DNA from 3 places in the Neobacillus pocheonensis genome. Region 3 is predicted to be linked to each of the others. Evidence: a T-box and tRNA genes for the amino acid it is inferred to sense, from the RefSeq annotation. Region 3 holds a T-box; the other regions hold tRNA genes.

Region 1 (2,242 bases), on a different contig from region 3:
GATGGTAGTTGGGGCAGGCGCCCCTGTGAGAGTAGGACGTTGCCAGGCTAAGCCCCTATTGGGGCTATTATTTTGCACATTTTACATTTTGGCCCCTTGGTCAAGCGGTTAAGACACCGCCCTTTCACGGCGGTAACACGGGTTCGAATCCCGTAGGGGTCACCAAAGTTTTTTCGTGATAGCGAAAATAATGTTCATTAATTTGGAGGATTAGCTCAGCTGGGAGAGCATCTGCCTTACAAGCAGAGGGTCGGCGGTTCGATCCCGTCATCCTCCACCAGAATTTTTTCGCGAAAGCGAAAATAATTTTCATTATGTGCCGGTTTAGCTCAATTGGTAGAGCACGAACGAATAGGCTCCTTGAATAGTCTTCAGCATACTGACCGAGCTGCTGCTTGCATATGCTTTCTGAGGTCAGGATGACGAAAACTATCCAGCGAGTTCAAAATATATATTAACTCAACATTACGCCGGTTTAGCTCAATTGGTAGAGCAACTGACTTGTAATCAGTAGGTTGGGGGTTCAAGTCCTCTAGCCGGCACCATTAATACTTTTTGCTTTTTTTGAGCATCTGACTTACAACAATTTAGTTGTAGGAAATCATCTAAGTATGAGCCATTAGCTCAGTCGGTAGAGCATCTGACTTTTAATCAGAGGGTCGAAGGTTCGAGTCCTTCATGGCTCATCAAAGTTTTATCCTATCAACATGGGGCCTTAGCTCAGCTGGGAGAGCGCCTGCTTTGCACGCAGGAGGTCAGCGGTTCGATCCCGCTAGGCTCCACTTATATGGAGGAATACCCAAGTCTGGCTGAAGGGATCGGTCTTGAAAACCGACAGGCGGGTCAAACCGCGCGGGGGTTCGAATCCCTCTTCCTCCTCCATTATAATACTATTACTTAAATCGTCGCGGGGTGGAGCAGTCCGGTAGCTCGTCGGGCTCATAACCCGAAGGTCGCAGGTTCAAATCCTGTCCCCGCAATTTGGTCTGGTAGTTCAGTTGGTTAGAATGCCTGCCTGTCACGCAGGAGGTCGCGGGTTCGAGTCCCGTCCAGACCGCCACTTTTATCCCAGTAGGTAACTCTACTGTTGATATATAGATTAAGTGTGGCTCAGTAGCTCAGTCGGTAGAGCAAAGGACTGAAAATCCTTGTGTCGGCGGTTCGATTCCGTCCTGAGCCACCATTACTGATTATTCCGCAGTAGCTCAGTGGTAGAGCTATCGGCTGTTAACCGATCGGTCGTAGGTTCGAGTCCTACCTGCGGAGCCATTTTATTTTTTGATATAGCTAATAATGATACAAAAGTCGATTTCCTGAAAAGGGAAATCGGCTTTTTTGCATATCTATGAATTTATTTCCTGACATCCTCGGTCACAACAAAAGAGATGCTTCTAGTAGTAGACTCTTTCTTCATCATAGGCCATGAGCATTAAAACTTTAACAAAAAATCCGCATTTATGTATATGCTTGTTCGAACACTTACAAGTAAATTGAATAAATTAATAGTATCTGATAGAGAAAGGAGTGATATCATCGATGGGAAATAAAAAAGAAAAGGATTCTAGTAAAAAAAGCAGTAAAAAAAGTAATGAAGTACGAAATGATGTTGATGTTGAAAATATGAATAAAAACAAAAACAACAACGAAGCAGAAAATGATACAGACGTTTCTTTAAAAGACAAAAATATGAACTCTGCGAAAGCAAATATTTCTAATAGCGGCAATTCAAGTGTTTATATTGACATTAAGGTTGATAGTGAATCTCGTGCAAAAGTACGTTCAAAATCAAATGCGGATTCAGAGCAGGAACAGGAGCAAAAGCAGGACCAAAAGCAGGACCAAAAGCAAAAACAAAAAGATAAAGAAAAAGACAAAGAAAAAGACAAAGAAAAAGATAAAGACAAAGACAAAGAAAAAAATAAAGATAAACATAAATACTAATATCATGGATAGTCGGTTCTAGGGATGCTGGATACTATTATCTGGTATCCCCTTTATGATTTTAAGGAGGGTGGAAAATGGATAAATCAAACGAGAATCGCTTAAAAAGTTTGGTTAGAAATAGCGGTAACTCCGATGTAGATTTAACTGTCAATGTAGATATTGATACAAAAGCAATTGCATATGGAATGTTGTGCAGTTTATATGCTAAAGGTGAATTAACAGAATTAGAACTTGAAAGGGCCATTCAAAAACTGGATAGGTTAATTGAAAGGGGTAAGAGAAATCAGAATTCGACTAC
Region 2 (2,242 bases), on a different contig from region 3:
TTAATTTAACTTATGGCGGTGTAGCTCAGCTGGCTAGAGCGTACGGTTCATACCCGTAAGGTCGGGGGTTCGATCCCCTCCGCCGCTACCAAATGTAATTTCATTAGAACTTTAACTTGGACCTTTAGCTCAGCTGGTTAGAGCAGACGGCTCATAACCGTCCGGTCGTAGGTTCGAGTCCTACAAGGTCCACCAGTAGCTTTATATAATATGGAGGAATACCCAAGTCCGGCTGAAGGGATCGGTCTTGAAAACCGACAGGCGGGTTAAACCGCGCGGGGGTTCGAATCCCTCTTCCTCCGCCATATTATCTTTTGAAGCAAATAATTAATTTTTACCGTCGCGGGGTGGAGCAGTCTGGTAGCTCGTCGGGCTCATAACCCGAAGGTCGCAGGTTCAAATCCTGCCTCCGCAATTTGGTCTGGTAGTTCAGTTGGTTAGAATGCCTGCCTGTCACGCAGGAGGTCGCGGGTTCGAGTCCCGTCCAGACCGCCATTTAAATGGAAATGGCTCAGTAGCTCAGTCGGTAGAGCAAAGGACTGAAAATCCTTGTGTCGGCGGTTCGATTCCGTCCTGAGCCACCATTTATTTTAATTTCAAATAACTTTTATTATGGCGATTGTGGCGAAGTGGTTAACGCATCGGATTGTGGTTCCGACATTCGAGGGTTCGATTCCCTTCAGTCGCCCCATGTAATATGCGGGTGTAGTTTAGTGGTAAAACCTCAGCCTTCCAAGCTGATGTTGTGAGTTCGATTCTCATCACCCGCTCCATTATTAATGGGCCTATAGCTCAGCTGGTTAGAGCGCACGCCTGATAAGCGTGAGGTCGATGGTTCGAGTCCATTTAGGCCCACCATAGTTTTTTGCAAAAGCAAAATAACTTACCAATATTCCGCAGTAGCTCAGTGGTAGAGCTATCGGCTGTTAACCGATCGGTCGTAGGTTCGAGTCCTACCTGCGGAGCCATATAGAGAAGTACCCAAGTGGCTCAAGGGGCTCCCCTGCTAAGGGAGTAGGTCGGGTAACCGGCGCGAGGGTTCGAATCCCTTCTTCTCTGCCATTTATTTTTTTTGGCCCCTTGGTCAAGCGGTTAAGACACCGCCCTTTCACGGCGGTAACACGGGTTCGAATCCCGTAGGGGTCATACAAAAAAACTGATGATATAAAGTCATCAGTTTTTTTGTGCTTAAAGACTTAAAATACTTCAATTAATTAATAATATTATGAGAGTAAATATAGAGTTCAATTATTTAGTGTTTATTTAAAGACAGGACCTGTTATGAAAAAATATTGAATCAGTAATTAAGGTAATTGAGTACACGGTGAAACCAAAAGAGAGACACCGAGTCCGCGATGAAGGCTATAGAGGACACGGTGAAATCAAAAGAGAGACACCGAGTCCACGATGAAGGCTATAGAGGACACGGTGAAACCAAAAGAGGTACTGAGTCCACAATAAAGGCTATTGAATCTTTGTCTCGGAAAAATATTTCATTCGTACCATGACCATCGACCCAATCTTTTTACATCATAGTTTCTTAAAAGAACCCTGCTGATCCTCTTTTTAGTTCCCACGCTGCCACACCAATAATAAACAATATTGGTAGTGATTTTTATTTCTGGAAACAATAGTTTTATTTCCTCTACAGAACGTAAAATGGCACTCTCAATCCTTTCTTCATACCCGCAATCACCACAAACTATAATCCTTTTATCTGATGAAATAGATAGGTTAAACGTTCTGCAGTCCCACAGGTAAAACCTTTATGAAAATTTTTGTATTCATATTCTGGCTGAATTGAAAATGGAGATTTTGTCTGATGCAAAAAAACTAGTTTTTCAGCAAGCAGCTTATGCTGATGATTAAGACTTGACTGTCTTATATTTAATTTTTTCATGTAAAGATTTAATTGTGATGGAAAGATAAATGGCAGGTTTGGGGAAGCATGATACAAGGTAAACTCGGGGTTAATAAATACAGCATTTGCTTCAATGGGTAAATTGCATCCAAGGTCTTTGAGTAATGGCCGAAGAAAGGATTTGCCGCGATTCACCTGATCTACGGGATTTTGATATTCTTTTCCTTTAATTTTTTTAAAAATACCATTTTCAAGGGTAAAGTCGCCATTAAAATTTTTTACTTCAAAAAAGTTTACTGTTTGTTGAAAGATAATCGTTGTATCAATTTGAACATTCGAATTATTCAGCTTTAACAGCAAATCGTTTAAAATAAAACACTC
Region 3 (2,242 bases):
GCAGCGCTAATGATGCAATTAGGCGCTGACGGTGTATTCGTTGGATCTGGTATCTTCAAATCAGAAAACCCAGCGAAATTTGCAAGAGCAATTGTAGAAGCGACCACTCACTATCAAGATTATAAATTGATTGCTGAACTTTCTAAGGATCTTGGAACTCCGATGAAAGGTATTGAAATCTCATCATTAGCACCTGAAGCACGTATGCAAGAAAGAGGCTGGTAATCAATGATTAAGATTGGCGTACTCGCTTTACAAGGAGCTGTCCGCGAACATATTAACTCAATTGAAGCATGTGGCGTAGAAGCGGTCGCCATCAAGCGCAAAGAGCAATTAAATGAAGTTGATGGCCTTATCCTCCCTGGCGGAGAGAGTACAACCATGCGCCGCCTCATTGATAAATATGATTTCATGGATGCTTTAAAGGAATTTGCCCGTGCAGGCAAGCCAATGTTTGGCACATGTGCCGGACTGATTCTTTTAGCAAAAGAAATTGTTGGTTACAGTGAACCGCACGTAGGTGTCATGGACATTAAGGTGGAACGCAATTCTTTTGGCCGTCAGGTTGACAGCTTCGAGGCTGACCTCGCGATTAAAGATGTTGCGGAGAGCTTCCCAGCGGTATTTATCAGGGCGCCTCACATCGTCGAGGCGGGAGAAAATGTTGAAATTTTGTCCAAGCATAATGACCGCATCGTCGCCGCGCGGGAAGGTCAATTCCTTGGCTGTTCATTTCATCCCGAACTGACAGACAATCATGACCTTACGGCTTACTTCGTTGAAATGGTGAAGGAAGCTAAGGCAAAAGAATTAGTTTAGAACTGGTTGCATTTGGATAAAATATGTAGTAAATTAAGTTATACAAAATTCATATAGTTTAAAGCAATGAGAGGAACTAGTAACAAGAATTTTATTCTTGAAGAGAGCCGGTGGCTGGTGTAAACCGGTGAGTGAAGCTTGTGAATCCCTCCTCGAGCAAGGTATGGAACGCTTTTCTTTTAAAGCCAGTAAGTACTTTCGGTAGAAAACCGTTAACGTTTTTTTTGAGGTGGACAGTTTCGGCTGTCAACCAGGGTGGTAACGCGGGTAACTCTCGTCCCTGTTTTTGGGGCGGGAGTTTTTTGTTTTTTATTTTTAAAAAAGAGGTGCAGAAGGATGTTAGATATTAAAGTATTAAGAGCCAACTTTGCCGAGGTAAAAGAAAAGCTGCAACATCGCGGCGAGGATTTGACCGATTTAGGCCGATTTGAAGAGCTTGATTTGAAAAGACGCGAGCTGATTGTTGAAGCTGAAAAATTAAAAAGCAGACGGAATGAAGTCTCACAGCAGGTAGCGGCATTAAAGCGTGAGAAGCAGGATGCCGATCATCTGATTCTTGAAATGCGCGAGGTCGGTGACCGCATTAAAACACTTGATGAGGAACTAAGAGGTGTAGAAGAGACATTAGACTTGTTGCTCCTAAGCATTCCGAATATACCACATGAAAGTGTGCCTGTAGGCGCTACAGAAGACGATAATGTTGAAATCAGAAAGTGGGGTACCGTTCGGGACTTTGAGTTTGAAGCAAAGCCGCATTGGGACGTTGCAGACCAGTTAGGCATTCTTGATTTTGAGCGGGCTGGAAAGGTAACAGGAAGCCGATTTGTCTTTTACAAAGGCCTTGGGGCGCGTTTAGAGCGTGCGTTGATGAGCTTTATGCTTGATTTGCATGTGGATGAGCATGGTTACACGGAGATCTTGCCGCCATACATGGTAAACCGCACAAGCATGACAGGCACAGGGCAATTGCCGAAGTTTGAAGAGGATGCTTTTTTAATTGAAAGTGAAGATTATTTCCTCATTCCAACTGCTGAAGTCCCTGTTACCAACTATCACCGAGACGAAATTTTAAGCGGCGACGAGCTGCCAATCCGCTTTGCTGCTTACAGCGCATGTTTTCGTTCTGAAGCAGGCTCAGCTGGGCGAGATACACGCGGGTTAATTCGCCAGCATCAATTTAATAAAGTAGAGCTTGTTAAGTTTGTTAAGCCAGAGGATTCTTATAATGAGCTTGAAAAGCTTACTAATGATGCAGAAAGAGTACTGCAGCTTTTAGAATTACCATACCGTGTTCTAAGCATGTGTACGGGAGACCTTGGCTTCACCGCTGCGAAAAAGTATGATATCGAGGTTTGGATTCCAAGCTATGGAACCTATCGCGAGATTTCTTCTTGCAGTAACTTTGAAGGATTCCAAGCGAGAC

The links. A T-box is a leader RNA that pairs with one kind of tRNA and senses whether it is charged. The one in region 3 lies ahead of serS (serine--tRNA ligase), so its partner is inferred to be a tRNA-Ser.
Region 1: it encodes a tRNA-Ser, which carries the amino acid that the T-box ahead of serS (serine--tRNA ligase) is inferred to sense. The anticodon was not compared.
Region 2: it encodes a tRNA-Ser, which carries the amino acid that the T-box ahead of serS (serine--tRNA ligase) is inferred to sense. The anticodon was not compared.

What each region holds. Positions count from the first base shown of each region.
Region 1 is NZ_JBCNAD010000017.1:81,681-83,922, reverse strand. It holds partial or broken rRNA gene rrf (5S ribosomal RNA) at 1-48, shown strand, start outside; tRNA gene ABES02_RS08680 (tRNA-Glu) at 91-165, shown strand; tRNA gene ABES02_RS08675 (tRNA-Val) at 205-280, shown strand; tRNA gene ABES02_RS08670 (tRNA-Thr) at 470-545, shown strand; tRNA gene ABES02_RS08665 (tRNA-Lys) at 614-686, shown strand; tRNA gene ABES02_RS08660 (tRNA-Ala) at 710-782, shown strand; tRNA gene ABES02_RS08655 (tRNA-Ser) at 790-882, shown strand; tRNA gene ABES02_RS08650 (tRNA-Met) at 907-980, shown strand; tRNA gene ABES02_RS08645 (tRNA-Asp) at 984-1,060, shown strand; tRNA gene ABES02_RS08640 (tRNA-Phe) at 1,108-1,183, shown strand; tRNA gene ABES02_RS08635 (tRNA-Asn) at 1,195-1,269, shown strand; gene ABES02_RS08630 (hypothetical protein) at 1,537-1,941, shown strand; gene ABES02_RS08625 (hypothetical protein) at 2,019-2,242, shown strand, end outside.
Region 2 is NZ_JBCNAD010000006.1:98,751-100,992, reverse strand. It holds tRNA gene ABES02_RS02760 (tRNA-Met) at 15-91, shown strand; tRNA gene ABES02_RS02755 (tRNA-Ile) at 119-195, shown strand; tRNA gene ABES02_RS02750 (tRNA-Ser) at 213-305, shown strand; tRNA gene ABES02_RS02745 (tRNA-Met) at 342-415, shown strand; tRNA gene ABES02_RS02740 (tRNA-Asp) at 419-495, shown strand; tRNA gene ABES02_RS02735 (tRNA-Phe) at 509-584, shown strand; tRNA gene ABES02_RS02730 (tRNA-His) at 616-691, shown strand; tRNA gene ABES02_RS02725 (tRNA-Gly) at 700-773, shown strand; tRNA gene ABES02_RS02720 (tRNA-Ile) at 782-858, shown strand; tRNA gene ABES02_RS02715 (tRNA-Asn) at 894-968, shown strand; tRNA gene ABES02_RS02710 (tRNA-Ser) at 972-1,062, shown strand; tRNA gene ABES02_RS02705 (tRNA-Glu) at 1,075-1,146, shown strand; gene ABES02_RS02700 (nuclease-related domain-containing protein) at 1,703-2,242, opposite strand, start outside.
Region 3 is NZ_JBCNAD010000074.1:8,025-10,266, reverse strand. It holds gene pdxS (pyridoxal 5'-phosphate synthase lyase subunit PdxS) at 1-225, shown strand, start outside; gene pdxT (pyridoxal 5'-phosphate synthase glutaminase subunit PdxT) at 229-819, shown strand; T-box leader at 877-1,104, shown strand; gene serS (serine--tRNA ligase) at 1,156-2,242, shown strand, end outside.